Regions from separate parts of the Streptomyces sp. NPDC006691 genome, predicted to be linked through region 1. Evidence: predicted binding sites of a transcription regulator. Region 1 holds the regulator's gene; the other holds the start of a gene.
What was found. The regulator HspR, encoded in region 1, represses chaperone genes until heat shock. The targets are predictions, from matches to a motif close to TTGAGNNNNNNNNNCTCAA.
Positions count from the first base shown of each region.

Region 1 (7,711 bases):
ACCATCATCCGCTCGATGACCTCGTCCAGGGTGCGCACCTCGGCGCCGTCGCCGAGCCGCTCCAGATAGGCGCCCAGGGCCGGCCCGTACCGGGCGACGTGGGTGTACAGGGTGCGCATCCGCGCGCCGCGGGCCACCAGCGCCGGGTCGCGGGTCGAGGCGTGCGCCAGGATGCTCGGCGAGCGGATCCCGTCGGGCTGCACGGTCAGCATCTCGGTGACGCAGGCGGCGGAGGCCGCGGCGATGGCCCCGTCGATCGCCTCGAAGCCGTCGAGCACCCGGACGGCCTGGCCGGGCCGCGGGGCGCCCGGGGTGAGCGAGGCGTACCGCTCGAAGGCCTCGGCCACCGCGCCCGCGCGGCGGCGCGTCTCGGCGAGGCCGTCGTGGATGCCGCGCACGAGCAGGGCCACGGCCGCGGCGTCCACCACGCCGCCGTCCGGCCCCGCATCCCCGTGAGTCGAGCTGTTCATACTGCCCACCACGATGCATCGCGAGCCGCTCGGCCACCACCGTCATGTTGCTGCACTGCATCAACTGGAGGCGGAACAAAGGCCGACATGTCCGCATGACAGCTGTACCAGTGGATCAGCGCGGGTGCGCGTCGAGCCCCGACTGGGCGATGCGGACGCCGAGTTGGGTGCGGCTGCTGCTGCCGAGCGCCGCCGCGAGACGGCTGATGTGGTGGCGGCAGGTGCGCACGCTGATGCCGAGCCGCTGGGCGACGACCGCGTCCTGATGCCCCTCGGCGAGCAGCGCCGCGATGACCCGCTCGCGATGCGTGATGCCCTTGAGGTCGGTGACCGCGGGCACCGCGTCGCCCAGCGGCACCCCGAGCCGCCACAGCCGCTCGAAGACGGTGGCGAGGTATTCGACGAGCGCCGGGTGGCGCAGCTCCAGGGCGCTGGTGTCGTCCGCGGCGGCCGGGATGATCGCCACCGTACGGTCGAAGAGCAGCAGCCGGTCGGTCACCTCGTCCAGGGTGCGCACCTCGACCGCCCGGCCCTCCAACTGGTGCAGGTAGTCGGCGAGTCCGGGGCCGTGGCGGGCCACGTGCGTGTAGAGGGTGCGGATGCGCACCCCCCGGTCCAGCATGTCCAGGGCGCGCGGCAGGGCCTGTGACAGGATGTGCTCGGGCCGGATGCCGCGGGGCTGGATGGTGAGCGACTCGGTGGAGCAGCCGGCTATCGCGTCGTCGATGGCCGCGTTGATGCGCGGGATGCCGTCCAGGACGCGGATGGCCTCGCTGTCGGCCGCCGCCGGTGCGCCGAGGGCCGCGAACCGCTCGAACGCCGCCGCCACCACACCCGTGCGGGCCTGGCTCGCCGCGATGTCCTCGTGGATGCCGCGCAGCAGCCGGGCCATCACCGCCTGCGGGGAGGTCGGAAGCAGCCAGTCGAGGGCGGCCGGGTCGGGGTGCAGCAGACCGAGGTCGATCAGACAGGTGGCCCCGCGCGCGTCCGCGCGCGCGATCCGCCCGGCCCGCAGCGCGTCCGCGTACACCCGTTCCGCGGGCGGGCACAGCCGGTCCGCGCCGTGCGGATGCGCCACCTGCTCAGCCATGCCCCTGCCCGCCTCCCTGCCACCGAGACCGATGACCCTATCCCGATCGGGTGACCGGTTCACGGCGGCTCGGCACGCGCGAGGCCCGCCGCCCCGGAACGGAACGGCGGGCCTGTGCCGCGCTGGGAGGAGCCGGACCCGACAGGGCTACTCCGACGCCCTCTTGGGCCGCCAGACGACCAGCGCGCTGGCCTGCTGGACGTCCTGGTACGGGACCAGGTCCCGCCGGTAGGAGGCGTGCACCTGGGCCTCGCGCTGCTGCATGGCGACGGCCGCGCCCTCGACCGCGGAGGACAGCTCCGCGACGCGGGCCTGGAGCGCCGCCACCTGGTTCTCCAGCTCGATGATGCGCTTGATGCCCGCCAGGTTGATGCCCTCGGTCTGCGACAACTCCTGCACCGTACGCAGCAGTTCGATGTCGCGGGCCGAGTAGCGCCGGCCGCGCCCGGCCGTGCGGTCGGGCGAGACCAGGCCGAGGCGGTCGTACTGCCGCAGGGTCTGCGGGTGCAGACCGGAGAGCTGGGCCGCCACCGAGATGACGTACACCGGCGTCTCGTCGGTCAGCTCGTACGCCCGGCCGCCGAACGGAGGCTGCCGGCGCTGGCGGGGGTCCATGTCATGCTCCCTTCGCGGCCTGGAACAGTTCTGCCCGCGGGTCCTCGCCCGCGGTCGCCTCGCGGTAGGTCTCCAAGGCCTCGCGGGCCTTGTCGTCCAGCTCCTTCGGCACGGTCACCTCGACCGTGACGAGCAGGTCGCCCCGGGTGCCGTCCTTGCGGACCGCGCCCTTGCCGCGGGCCCGCATGGTACGGCCGTTGGGGGTGCCCGCGGGCAGTTTCAGGGTGACCGGCGGACCGCTGAGCGTGGGCACCTTGATCTCGGCGCCGAGCGCGGCCTCCGTGAAGGTGACCGGCACCGTGACCGTCAGGTTGTCGTCCTTGCGGCCGAACACCGGGTGCGCGTCGACGTGCACCACGACGTACAGGTCGCCCGCGGGGCCGCCCCGTTCACCCGGCGCGCCCTTGCCTCGCAGGCGGATGCGCTGGTTGTTGCTGACGCCGGCCGGGATGCGGACCTGCATGGTGCGCGAGGAGCGCGCCCGGCCGCTGCCCTTGCAGACGTCGCACGGGTTCTCGGCGATCAGGCCGCGGCCCTTGCAGTCCACGCACGGGTCGGTCAGCGAGAAGCCGCCGCCCGAGCCGCGCGAGACCTGTCCCGTGCCGACGCAGGTCGGGCACACCCGGGGCGTGCCGTTCTTGTCGCCGGTGCCCGAACAGGCCTTGCAGGGGGCCTGGCTGGACAGCCGGATCGGGACCGTGGCCCCGTCGACCGCCTCGGTGAAGCTGAGCCTCACCTCGGACTCCAGGTCCTGGCCGCGGCGCGGCTGGGTGCGCTGGCCGGTACCCGCGCCGCCCCGGTTGAACAGGCCGCCGAACACGTCGCCGAGCCCGCCGCCGAAGCCGCCGGCACCCGCGCCGCCCCCGCCGGGCTGCTGCCCGCCGAACAGGTCGCCCAGGTCGAAGTTGAAGCTGCCGCCGCCCGCGCCCGGCCCGGCCCGGAAGCCTCCGTTGCCGAACAGGGCGCGCGCCTCGTCGTACTCCTTGCGCTTCTTGGGGTCGCCGAGGATGTCGTTCGCCTCGGAGATCTCCTTGAAGCGCTCCTCCGCCTTGGTGTCGCCCTTGTTGGCGTCGGGGTGGTTCTCGCGCGCCAGCTTGCGGTACGCCTTCTTGATCTCGGCGTCCGTGGCGTCCTTGGGGACGCCGAGAACCTTGTAGTAGTCCTTCTCGACGAAGTCCTTCGTGTTCATCGACGTCCCTCCTTCCGGACGATCACGGCTCTCATGACCGCTGCGTCAGCCCTTGTCGGGGCCACCGCTCTCCTCGTCGCTCGACTTCTCTTCCTTGGCGGCCGCCCCCGGCTGGGGCTCGGCCACCGCGACCCGCGCGGGGCGGATCGTACGCTCGCCGATCCGGTATCCCGGTTGCAGGATCGCCACGCAGGTCGTCTCGGTGACGTCCGGCGCGTAGCTGTGCATCAGGGCCTCGTGGACCGTCGGGTCGAAGGGCTCGCCCTCCTTGCCGAACTGCTGGAGGCCCATCTTGGCGGCGACCGTCTCAAGAGACTCGGCCACCGACTTGAAGCCACCGGTCAGTTCGCCGTGTTCGCGGGCCCTGCCGATGTCGTCGAGCGTGGGCAGCAGCTCGGTCAGGAGGCCGGCGACGGCGATCTCCTTGACCGTGACGCGGTCCCGCTCCACACGGCGGCGGTAGTTCTGGTACTCGGCCTGGAGGCGCTGGAGGTCCGCGGTGCGCTCGTTGAGCGCCGTCTGGGCCTGGTCCAGCTGGGCCTGAAGGGCGATGTCCTTGGCAGCGTCCCCGGCCGGGGCCGCCTTCTCCTCCTCGGAGGAGTCGGCGGCCTTCGGCTCGGCGTCTTCCTGAGCGCCGGAGGGGACGTCGGGCTTCTCCTCGAAGCCCGGGGTCTCCTCCGTCATCAGGCGGCGCCACCCTTCGGCTTCTCGTCGTCGACGATCTCGGCGTCGACCACGTCGTCGTCACCGGCGGGGTGGGCCTGCTCGGTGCCCTCGGCACCCGGGGCGGCACCCTGCGCGGCCTGGGCGTCGGCGTACATGGCCTGGCCCAGCTTCTGCGAGACGGCGGCGACCTTCTCGGTGGCGGTGCGGATCTCGGCCGAGTCCTCGCCCTTGAGCTTCTCCTTCAGCTCGGCGACGGCGGCCTCGACCTCGGTCTTGACCTCGCCCGGGACCTTGTCCTCGTTGTCCTTGAGGAACTTCTCGGTCTGGTAGACGAGCTGCTCGCCCTGGTTGCGGCTCTCGGCGGCCTCGCGGCGGCGGTGGTCCTCCTCCGCGTACTGCTCGGCCTCCTCACGCATGCGGTTGACCTCGTCCTTCGGCAGCGAGGAGCCGCCGGTGACGGTCATCTTCTGCTCCTTGCCCGTGCCGAGGTCCTTCGCGGTCACGTGCATGATGCCGTTGGCGTCGATGTCGAAGGCGACCTCGATCTGCGGGACACCGCGCGGGGCCGGCGGCAGACCGGTCAGCTCGAACATCCCGAGCTTCTTGTTGTACGCCGCGATCTCGCGCTCGCCCTGGTAGACCTGGATCTGCACGGACGGCTGGTTGTCCTCGGCCGTCGTGAAGATCTCGGACCGCTTGGTCGGGATCGTGGTGTTGCGCTCGATGAGCTTGGTCATGATCCCTCCCTTGGTCTCGATGCCGAGGGACAGCGGGGTGACGTCGAGGAGCAGGACGTCCTTGACCTCGCCCTTGAGGACACCGGCCTGGAGGGCGGCGCCGATGGCGACGACCTCGTCCGGGTTGACGCCCTTGTTGGCCTCGTTGCCGCCGGTCAGCTCCTTGACGAGCTCGGCGACGGCCGGCATGCGGGTGGAACCACCGACGAGAACGACGTGGTCGATCTCGGAGAGGTTGATGCCCGCGTCCTTGATGACGTTGTGGAACGGCGTCTTGCAGCGCTCCAGGAGGTCGGACGTGAGCTGCTGGAACTGGGCGCGCGTGAGCTTCTCGTCCAGGTGCAGCGGGCCCTCGGCGGACGCCGTGATGTAGGGCAGGTTGATCGAGGTCTCGGTGGACGAGGACAGCTCGATCTTGGCCTTCTCGGCGGCCTCGCGGAGGCGCTGGAGGGCCATCTTGTCCTTGGACAGGTCCACGCCGTGACCGGACTGGAACTGCTTCACCAGGTAGTCGACGACGCGCTGGTCCCAGTCGTCACCACCGAGGTGGTTGTCACCGTTGGTGGCCTTCACCTCGACGACGCCGTCGCCGATCTCCAGGAGGGACACGTCGAAGGTGCCGCCACCGAGGTCGAAGACGAGGATCGTCTGGTCGTCCTTGTCGAGGCCGTAGGCGAGCGCCGCGGCCGTCGGCTCGTTGACGATGCGCAGGACGTTGAGGCCCGCGATCTCGCCGGCCTCCTTGGTGGCCTGGCGCTCGGAGTCGTTGAAGTACGCCGGCACGGTGATGACCGCGTCGGTGACCTTCTCGCCGAGGTAGGCCTCCGCGTCGCGCTTCAGCTTCTGCAGGATGAAGGCGCTCATCTGCTGCGGGTTGAAGCTCTTGCCGTCGAGCTCGATCTTCCAGTCGGTGCCCATGTGGCGCTTGACCGACCGGATGGTCCTGTCGACGTTGGTGACCGCCTGGCGCTTGGCGACCTCGCCGACCAGCACCTCGCCGTTCTTCGCGAAGGCGACGACGGACGGCGTGGTCCTGGCGCCCTCTGCGTTGGTGATGACGGTGGGCTCGCCGCCTTCAAGAACGCTGACGACGGAGTTAGTCGTGCCCAGGTCGATGCCGACCGCACGTGCCATTTCGATTCCTCCAGATGCCTACTTGAGTGGAACTGGCTCAAGGATGCATGACCGTTCCCGCCACGTCAACAGAGCTGAGTGCAGCCGACTCAAGTTTTATCCTGCGCTTATCTGCAAGAGATTCCATAAGCGCAGGTCAGGAGCGATATCGAGGCCTGCCCGCGGCGCGCTGGATCATGTCTCATCGTGCCCCGTGCGACGCTCTCACACCACCGCGGCGACCTGTGCGGGCACCTGCTCGCCGGGGGCCGGCCCGTCCTCGCGCAGCAGCACCAGGTCGCACTGGAGCAGCCGCCCGTCGCGCGGATCGGTGAGGCCGGGCTCCAGGGACATCAGGGTCAGACCGAGCCCGTCGCGGGTGCGCGCGAGCAGCTCGTCGAAGAGCTCGGCGCCCTCGAAGAGCGGCACCAGCGGCGCCCCGATCCGCACCCCGCAGATCTCGTCCGCGAACCGCCCCGCCCCGTCCAGGACTTGGGCCTCGTACCCCTGCACGTCGAGCGCCACGAAGACCCGCTCGCCGGGCGCGGTGACCTGCTCCCACAGCTCGTCCAGGCGCCGCGTCTCCACGATGACGTCGCCGGTGTACGCGCTGCGCGGGGCCGCCCCGCGGTGCCGGGGCAGCATCGCGCGCAGGGAGCTCGCGGGGCCGAAGTCCCCGGAGATGTTGAGCGTCGCGGTGCCCGAGCGGTCGCCGAGCGCGTACGGCAGCACGCTCCAGGTGTCGTCGAGGGCCGCGCGGTGGCGCAGTTCGGCGCGGGGCCCGCGCAGCGGCTCGAAGGAGACGATGCGGCCGCGGTAGCCGGCCTCGCGCAGCCGGGCGGCGAAGTCGCCGCGGTGGGCGCCGATGTCGAGGACCAGGTCGATCTCGTACCGCGCGAGCAGCCGGACGAGTGCGTGGCCGCCGGGGCGGTGGCGGACCACGTCGATGCCGAGGCGGCGCAGCGCGCGGTGCAGTCGGCGCGGGAGGGTGGTCATCACGGGTGTACGGCTCCCTGCTGGAGGCGGTTCGCGTCTTGGCGCGGGCTGTTGGGGCGGATCGGCGGGTGCGGGGCTCAGCCCCGGCCCGGGGCCAGGTCGACGGGGGCGCTCTCGCTCCGCGGGGTGCGGGCGTGCGGGGCGCGGCGGCGCGAGGCGGGCCCGTACACCGGGACCCGCAGGAGCAGCACGACCGCGACCGGCACGAGCAGGGCGAGCGGCAGCGCCACCACGGGGGCGATGCGCCCGTCGTGGAACTGGAGCCCGACGATCGTGGCGGCCAGCGAGACGACGCCGAGCACGACGGCCGAACCCTGCGTGGTGAGGCCGAGTTTGCGCAGCCGGTGGGCGATGTGGTCGCCGCCTCCGCGCAGCAGCGGGCGGCCCGCGCGGTGGCGGGAGACCAGGACGAGCAGGGTGTCGGTGAGCACGAGGAGGGTGAGCGCGAAGAGTTCGGCGCCGGTCCGCGCGCCGGGCGCCCCGGTGTGCACGGTGACCGCGGACGAGGCGAGCAGGAACCCGGTGAACAGCGAGCCGCAGTCGCCCAGATGGATACGGGCCGGGTGCCAGTTGTGCAGCAGGAACCCGGTGAGGGCGGCGGCCAGCACGCTCAGGAGCAGCCCGTGTCCGGGGTGCCCCTCGGCGATGGCGCACACCGCGAGGCCGAGCGCGGTGACGGCGGCGACCGCGCCCATCGCCCCGTCGGAGTGGTCCAGGAGCTGGAAGGCGTGGGTGACGAACACGATCCACAGGACCGCGAGCACGCCCGCGCCCGGCGAGAGCCCGGCCAGCGCGACGACGACGGTGGCCGCCCCCGCCTCCGCCACGACGCGGA
Region 1 covers NZ_JBIAGW010000001.1:340,866-348,576, forward strand. The annotation lists gene ACFYNP_RS01520 (helix-turn-helix transcriptional regulator) at 1-470, opposite strand, end outside; gene ACFYNP_RS01525 (LuxR C-terminal-related transcriptional regulator) at 586-1,560, opposite strand; gene ACFYNP_RS01530 (heat shock protein transcriptional repressor HspR) at 1,708-2,175, opposite strand; gene dnaJ (molecular chaperone DnaJ) at 2,177-3,364, opposite strand; gene grpE (nucleotide exchange factor GrpE) at 3,410-4,048, opposite strand; gene dnaK (molecular chaperone DnaK) at 4,048-5,901, opposite strand; gene ACFYNP_RS01550 (FkbM family methyltransferase) at 6,106-6,876, opposite strand; gene ACFYNP_RS01555 (MraY family glycosyltransferase) at 6,954-7,711, opposite strand, start outside.

Region 2 (7,711 bases), on a different contig from region 1:
GTGTGTGTCTGCTCCATCGGTTGCCCCGCCCTGAATGTGCTCGCCCGGGGATCCGTGGGGTGATCCCCTGTGTGGCTCAGAGACTAGAGGCACTTTCCGTATCTCGGCTACGCAGGGCGAACACCGAGATGGACCACGTCAGGGACGCCCCGGGCAACTCGGATCTCTTTGGTATTTACCCCGGTGAATCCGGCATTCCGGAGTGCCTGCTCAAAGCCGGGGGACGGCTGCGCGGACCATACGGCGAGCACTCCGCCGGGCCTCAACCGCCTTGCGCAGTGGGCGAGTCCGGCCGGTGAGTACAGTCCGCCGTTGCCCTCCGTGACGGTCCAGTCGGGCCCGTTGTCGATGTCGAGACAGAGCGCGTCGAAGGTGTCCTGGGCGGTCCGTACGTAATCGACCAGATCGGCCTGGATGATCCGGGTACGCGAATCGGACAGAGCCGGGCCGGAAATGGCGCGGAGCGGACCCGTGCGGTGCCAGTCGATGACGGCCTTCTCCCGCTCCAGCACGGTGATTTGGCCCCAGCGGGGGTCCTGCGCCGCATGTGCGAGGGAGAAGCCGACGCCCAGCCCGCCGATGAGAACGGAAGGGCCGGATGTGCCTGGCAGAAGTGTGTCGTACGCCGCATCGATGAGCAGGCGTTCCGAGCGGCCGTCGGAAGTGTCCATGAGGAAGCACCCGTTGGCGATGATCTCGAAATGCGCGCCGCGCTGCCGCAGCACGACTTCCCCGTGCGGTCCCTGCCGCCGGTCGAGGGTGGCGATGTCGTCCATGTCCGTGAGGATGCCGTCTCCGGCCGCTCCGCGCACGCGAGTTGTGGGGCTCGTACGGGTGGCGCGGCGAGCCCCGGACGCTCAGGATGTGTCAAAGGTTGTCCGATGTGGCGCACGCCATAGACGGGCCCGGAGACGATCACGGAAGGTGAGCCGTTGTACGGCAGGTAAGCGAGAACGGAACACGGCCGGGGAACGCGGGCGTGGCTTGATTCGGGGCGCGTACACCGTGCCCCGGGGAAGGGGCCTCTTCCGGTGCACCCGTTGGAAACCCGGCAGCCGGCCGCGTCGGCCACGCCGCTGCCCGCCGTCACTCCTGCTTTCGCTTCCGCCTCCGGCCCCGCGCTGGACGCGATCCCGCCCCAGCGGCCGTGGCCGGAGCCGGAGCCCGCCGAGCCGTCGGTTCGCGAGGCCGGGGCGGCGGCCGTCCCCGGACCGGAGCCGGTGGCCGGCGCCGGTGCGCGGGGCGGTCTCGCCCGTGTCCGGGGGCTGCTCCCCTCGCCCGCCTCGTACCCCTTCGCCTTCGGCTACGCGGTGCTGCTCCTGGTGACCTCGCTCTACAGCGAGTACGGCGACCAGGCCACGGTGAGCGCGTTGCTGCGCGGGTCGAGCACCGATGTGGCCCATCTGTCCACGGCGCCGGTCCTGGCGATCTTCGCGAGCGCCCTGTGGATAGCCGGCGGCATCGCCTCCCCGTACGCGATGGTGTTCCTCTTCGTCCTGGCCGCGCTGGAGCGCCGTATCGGCGGCTGGCGCACGGCCGGTGTCTTTCTGCTCGGCCATGTCGTGGCGACCCTGGCCACCGAGCTTCCGGTCGCCGTCTCGGTCCTGGCCGGCCACCTTCCCGCCAGCTCGCTGCACCGCCTGGACTACGGCATCAGCTTCGGCCTGATGGCCACGGTCGGCGCCCTCGCGGGCCTGCTCGCCCCGCTGCTGCGCTGGACCGCCCTGGCCGTCGTCGGCGCCCTGCTCGTGCAGGACCTCCTGGAGATGGTGGAACCGCTGGCGGCCTGGGGCCACCCGGTGGCCCTCCTGGCGGGCATCGCCTGCTGGCCGGCGGTACGGCGGGTGCGGCTCACACCTGTCACACCGGCCGGCTGATCCCGGCCCGGTCCTCCGCCCCTTCGTCGGCCAGCCCGTCGGCCCCCGTTTCGGCCCGCACGTCGGGCCGCCCGAACCGGGCCAGTACGTGCCACAGCTGCTTCACGTACTGGAGCACCTCGTCCCCGCTGCCGAACTCGGCCCAGGCCCGCGGCTCCCGTACGACGGACGCGGCGGCGTGGCCCAGCGTCTCGGCGCGCAGCAGGCCGTCGGCCGAGTAGGCGCGCACGACACGGGCGGCCAGGGGAAGCATCACGGGGCCACGGAATTCGGCGTCCACCTCGTGCGGCGCGAGCACGAATCCGGGGTGCCACTCGATCGGCACCCCGGTCGACGCGAGCAGCCGGGCGGCCGGGGTGCCCCGGAACGACGGGTCGAGCACGATGGCCTCCGCGTCCCGGGTGAGGACGACCGGGCCGTGCACCTGGGCCTCGACATACCCGTCCAATATCCGCCCGTGTATCCGCCCGTGCGTACCGGAAGGCACCCCGCGCACATCCGTCCCGTCCTCCACGAGCGCCGCCAGGACGCACCAGAAGGCGTCGGCGGTCCCCACGTCCTCCGGTCCGAGGTGGCTGTCGCCGTGGCAGAACGTGGCCCGCCGGTTCACCTCGGGGCGCAGCCGCACATGGCAGGAGCCGAAGCGGGGCGCGGCGCCGTCCGCGTGGCCGAGCAGGTTGAGCGCCCCGTACTTGGGCCGTACGCCGTCGGCGTGGTAGGCGCCGCCGAACAGGGACCGCTCCCACTCGTCCCGGGCCCCGCCGGGGAAGGCGGTGCGCCCGCCGTTGGACAGGCCCGTCTCGTACTGGCTCCGGTAGACCGCGTCCACCGCGAGCGCCTCGGCGACCGTGCGCCCGTCGGTGGGACGCGGCCGGTCGGGGTGGAAGTTGAGGGTGATGCGCGCCCGGTCCATGACGTGCGAGGTGAGTGCCTGCGCGTCCACGCCGCCGAGCCGGCCCGTGGCCCGGCGGGCGGCCGATCGTGCGGCGGTGCGGACGTGGGTGAGCGCGGCGCTCTGGGCGCGGGTGAGCGTCATGCGGCCGAATGTAGGCGAGCGGCCCGTTCGCCCGCTGCCGGATTTTCCGGCGGCGGTCAGCCTGCCGCCGGCTTGAGGACCAGGCTCGCCATGGGAGACCGGGTCGTCCAGCCGAGGGAGGCGTAAAGGGCGCGGCCCTCGGGGGTGCCCACCAGGATGCCGGTGCGGGCGCCCGCCTCGTGGGCGGTGTTCTGAAGGGTGCGCATCACCAGGCTGCCCAGGCCCCGGCGCCGGTGGTCGCCCGCGGTCTCGATCTGGTCGGCGACGGCGGTCGGGCCGGTCGGCGCGATCTGGCCGCGGGCCGCGAAGTGCCCCTCGGTGGTGCGGACGAGGACGCGGGTCACACCGCCCCGGGTCCATGAGGTGAGGGTGTAGCCGGCCGGCACCTCGGGCCGCTCGGCGGCGAGCGGGACCGTCATCAGGTAGCCGGGCCGGTCGAACTCCCAGCCCGCGCCGAGCCAGGGCCGCACGGTGTCGTCGTCCGCGAACAGCTTCAGCCAGGTCCCGGGCGCGCTCGTGGCGGCCACGAGCGCGCGGACGTCGGCCTCGGCGGGGCAGGGCAGTACGTGCCGGGACACGTGGTGGGCCTGTCCGGCGTCGATGGTCCAGCCCCAGGGCCGGTCCATCGGGTCGGAGGTTCCGCGCGACACGACCCAGCCGTCGATCCACGCCCGTACGAGGGCGGCCGTCCTGGCCGGGTCCTTCGTAGCCGCCTCGGTCGCTGCTGCCGTCGTCGTAGCCGTAGCCGTAGCCGTAGCCGTAGCCGTCGCTGGCGAGGTCATGTCCGCCCCCAGTGGTAATAGGTGAAATGGCTAACGGAACCTTACAAGTGGCGGCCGGTATTTGTCCCCCGCCCCTGGTTACGAGGGCGGCCCCAGATGATCGCTCAGAGCGAACAAGGCTCGGGGAACAATCCCCGACTCACATGCATTGAGTCGGCATAGCTCAACTTGACTGCCGAAGGGGAGATCATGGCTACCGAGTCCACGGCGAACACACCGACCGCCCTGCCCGTGCTGCCGCTCGACGACGAGGTCGTGCTGCCCGGGATGGTCGTTCCGCTGGACCTGTCCGACACCGAGGTGCGGGCCGCCGTCGAGGCGGCGCAGGCCGCCGCCCGGTCCGATGCGGGGAAGCCGCAGGTGCTGCTCGTGCCGCGGATCGACGGGACGTACGCCGGGACCGGTGTGCTCGGGACCGTCGAGCAGGTCGGCCGGCTTTCCGACGGCGACCCCGGCGCCCTCATCCGGGGCCGCCACCGCGTGCGCATCGGCGCCGGCACCACCGGGCCCGGCGCGGCCCTGTGGGTGGAGGGCACCCGGGTCGAGGAGACCCTGCCCGAGCCCCTGCCGGGACAGGTGACCGAACTGGTCAAGGAATACAAGGCGCTCGCCACCGACTGGCTGAAGAAGCGCGGGGCCTGGCAGGTCGTCGACCGCGTCCAGCAGATCGAGGGCGTCTCCGCGCTCGCCGACAACTCCGGCTACTCGCCGTTCCTCACCGTCGCCCAGAAGGTAGAGCTCCTGGAGATCGCCGACCCGGTGGCCCGCCTCAAGCTCGCCACCGAGCAGCTCCGCGAGCACCTCGCCGAGCAGGACGTCGCCGAGTCCATCGCCAAGGACGTCCAGGAAGGCGTGGACAAGCAGCAGCGCGAGTTCCTGCTGCGCCGCCAGCTGGACGCCGTGCGCAAGGAGCTGCGCGAGCTCAACGGCGAGGGCGGCGACGAGGACGAGAGCGACGACTACCGCGCCCGTGTCGAGGCCGCCGACCTGCCCGAGAAGGTCCGCGAGGCCGCCCTCAAGGAGGTCGACAAGCTGGAGCGGTCCAGCGACCAGTCGCCCGAGGGCTCCTGGATCCGCACCTGGCTGGACACCGTCCTCGAACTGCCCTGGAACGAGAGCACCGAGGACGTCTACGACATCCGGGGCGCCCGGGAGATCCTCGACGCCGAGCATGCCGGGCTGAAGGACGTGAAGGAGCGCATCACCGAGTACCTCGCGGTGCGCAAGCGCCGTGCCGACCGGGGGCTCGGGGTGGTGGGCGGCCGCCGCGGCGGCGCCGTGCTCGCGCTCGTCGGGCCGCCCGGAGTGGGCAAGACCTCGCTCGGCGAGTCCGTCGCGCACGCCATGGGCCGCAAGTTCGTCCGGGTCGCGCTCGGCGGCGTACGCGACGAGGCCGAGATCCGCGGCCACCGCCGCACCTACGTCGGCGCCCTGCCTGGCCGGATCGTGCGGGCCATCAAGGAGGCCGGGTCGATGAACCCGGTGGTGCTGCTCGACGAGATCGACAAGGTGGGCTCCGACTTCCGGGGCGACCCGGCCGCGGCCCTGCTCGAAGTGCTCGACCCGGCGCAGAACCACACCTTCCGGGACCACTACCTGGAGGTCGAGCTCGACCTGAGCGACGTGGTGTTCCTGGCCACCGCCAACGTCCTCGAAGCCATCCCCGAGGCCCTGCTCGACCGCATGGAGCTGGTCCGGCTCGACGGCTACACCGAGGACGAGAAGGTCGTCATCGCGCGCGACCACCTGCTGCCGCGCCAGCTGGAGCGGGCCGGCCTGGAAGACGGTGAGGTCGTCCTGGAGGATGCCTCACTGCGCAGGCTCGCGGGGGAGTACACCCGCGAGGCGGGCGTACGGAACCTGGAGCGCTCGATCGCCCGGCTGCTGCGCAAGGTGGCGGCCCAGCACGAACTGGGCGGCCAGGAGCTGCCGTTCACCATCGCCCCGGACGACCTGCGCAAGCTGATCGGGCGACCGCACCATGTGCCCGAGTCCGCCCAGGACCCCGCCGAGCGGCGCACCGCGGTGCCCGGCGTGGCCACCGGCCTCGCGGTCACCGGGGCCGGAGGTGACGTCCTGTTCGTCGAGGCCTCCCTGGCGGACCCGGAGACCGGCGCCGCGGGCCTGACCCTCACCGGCCAGCTCGGCGACGTGATGAAGGAGTCGGCGCAGATCGCGCTGAGCTTCCTCCGCTCGCACGGGGCCGAACTGGAGCTCCCCGTGGGGGACTTGAAGGACCGGGGCGTGCACGTCCACTTCCCGGCGGGCGCGGTGCCCAAGGACGGTCCGAGCGCCGGCATCACCCTGGTGACCGCGCTGTCCTCGCTGCTCTCCGGGCGGCAGGTCCGCACCGACGTGGCGATGACCGGCGAGGTGTCGCTGACCGGCCGGGTGCTGCCGATCGGCGGCCTCAAGCAGAAGCTGCTGGCCGCACACCGGGCCGGGATCACGACCGTGGTGATCCCCAAGCGGAACGAGGCGGACCTGGACGACGTCCCGGCCGAGGTCCTGGAGAAGCTGGAGGTCCACCCCGTCACGGACGTCCGCCAGGTCCTGGAGATCGCCCTCGCCCCCGCCGAGGTCGCGGTCGCCGCGGCCGCGTGAGACACCGGGGCCGGGGGTTACCGCCCCGGCCCCGGGCTACGCCCGGGTGGCCCGCTCGTACACCGAGCGGGCCTTCGCGTCGAACAGGGCCGCGGTCGACTCGACGTCCGTGTCGCCGCCGCTCAGGACGCCGATGATCCGGCCGAGCCGGTCCGGGCCCCGGTAGTCGATCAGCCAGGGGCTGCCGCTGGTGCCGACCCAGAACCCGCCGCACTCCATGCGCATCATGGCGGGCTCGTCCGGGTCCTGGCGCACGTCGGTGGTGCACATGACCGGCTTGTTGTCGGGGTTGTGGTCCGGGTCCGGGTAGCCGACGACGGTCGCGCGCTGATCGGGGCCCGCGCCCCACTCGGGCGTCGAGGCGCCGACCACGCTCTGTACGTTGCGGCCGTGCGCGTCCGGCTCCAGCGTGAGGAAGGCGTAGTCCGCCGCGTCCTCGTGGTCCGCGGTCCACCGGTCGTCGACCTGTACCGACCGCACCTTCCACTTCCCGTACGGGAACGTCCCCGGGGCCGCCCCGGAGAAGCCCGGCGCGAACTCCAGGGTGTCCAGCGGAAGCCCGGTCGCGCAGTGCGCGGCGGTGGCTACGACATTGCCGTGCGGACTGGCCACCACGCTCGCGGTGCAGGCGTGGTCGTCGCCGTTGACGAGGACGCCGACCGACGAGACCTTCCCGGCCGGTACCGCGCTGCTCTGGGTGCCGGGCGGCGGGGCCGCGGCTTCGCCCGGGGGCCGCTCGGTCTGCGGCGAGGACGCCACGGACCAGCCGCAGCCCGCACCACCGGCCGTGACGACCGCGATCAGGGCAACCGCCCGGCACACCGCTCCCAACCTGCGCATGCCCCCCATCCTTACTCATGCCGCGCCCGGGACGGGGTCACGTGTGCGACGGGTGCTCCGTACGGGGAGCCGAAGGGCCCCCGGCCACGCAGTGCCGGGGGCCCGCTCGGGTGTGCGTGGGTGCCGTCAGCCGTTGGCGAGCGCCTGGAGGCGGTCGTACGCCCCGTTGAACCGGGAGTGGTCGCCGACCGTGGGGCCCGAGGAGGTGTACTGCCACATCGTCTGGAAGCCCCAGCCGGCCGGCAGGGTGCCGGGGTCGGTGTTGTAGCGGGCGATCCAGAGCGGGTTGCTCGCGCCGAAGGCGGCCGAGTTGCCGGTGCACTGGGTCCACCAGCTGGTCGCGGTGTAGATCACCGCGTCCCGCCCGGTACGGGCCCGGTACTGGTCGAGGAAGTCGCCGATCCAGCTGACCATGCCGGCCGCCGACTTGCCGTAGCAGGCCGCGCCGTACGGGTTCCACTCGATGTCCAGGGCGCCCGGCAGGGTCCGGCCGTCGCGCGACCAGCCGCCGCCGTGGTCCACGAAGTAGTCGGCCTGGGCGGCGCCGCTCGTCGTGTCGGGGGTGGCGAAGT
Region 2 covers NZ_JBIAGW010000032.1:29,585-37,295, reverse strand. The annotation lists gene ACFYNP_RS36315 (response regulator transcription factor) at 1-17, opposite strand, end outside; gene ACFYNP_RS36310 (spermidine synthase) at 108-776, opposite strand; gene ACFYNP_RS36305 (rhomboid-like protein) at 1,032-1,877, shown strand; gene ACFYNP_RS36300 (DUF3626 domain-containing protein) at 1,861-2,913, opposite strand; gene ACFYNP_RS36295 (GNAT family N-acetyltransferase) at 2,970-3,695, opposite strand; gene lon (endopeptidase La) at 3,885-6,299, shown strand; gene ACFYNP_RS36285 (trypsin-like serine peptidase) at 6,336-7,139, opposite strand; gene ACFYNP_RS36280 (lysozyme) at 7,266-7,711, opposite strand, start outside.
Region 2: lon (endopeptidase La) is a predicted target of HspR. The motif match lies at 3,844-3,862, and genes of this name have one in related genera.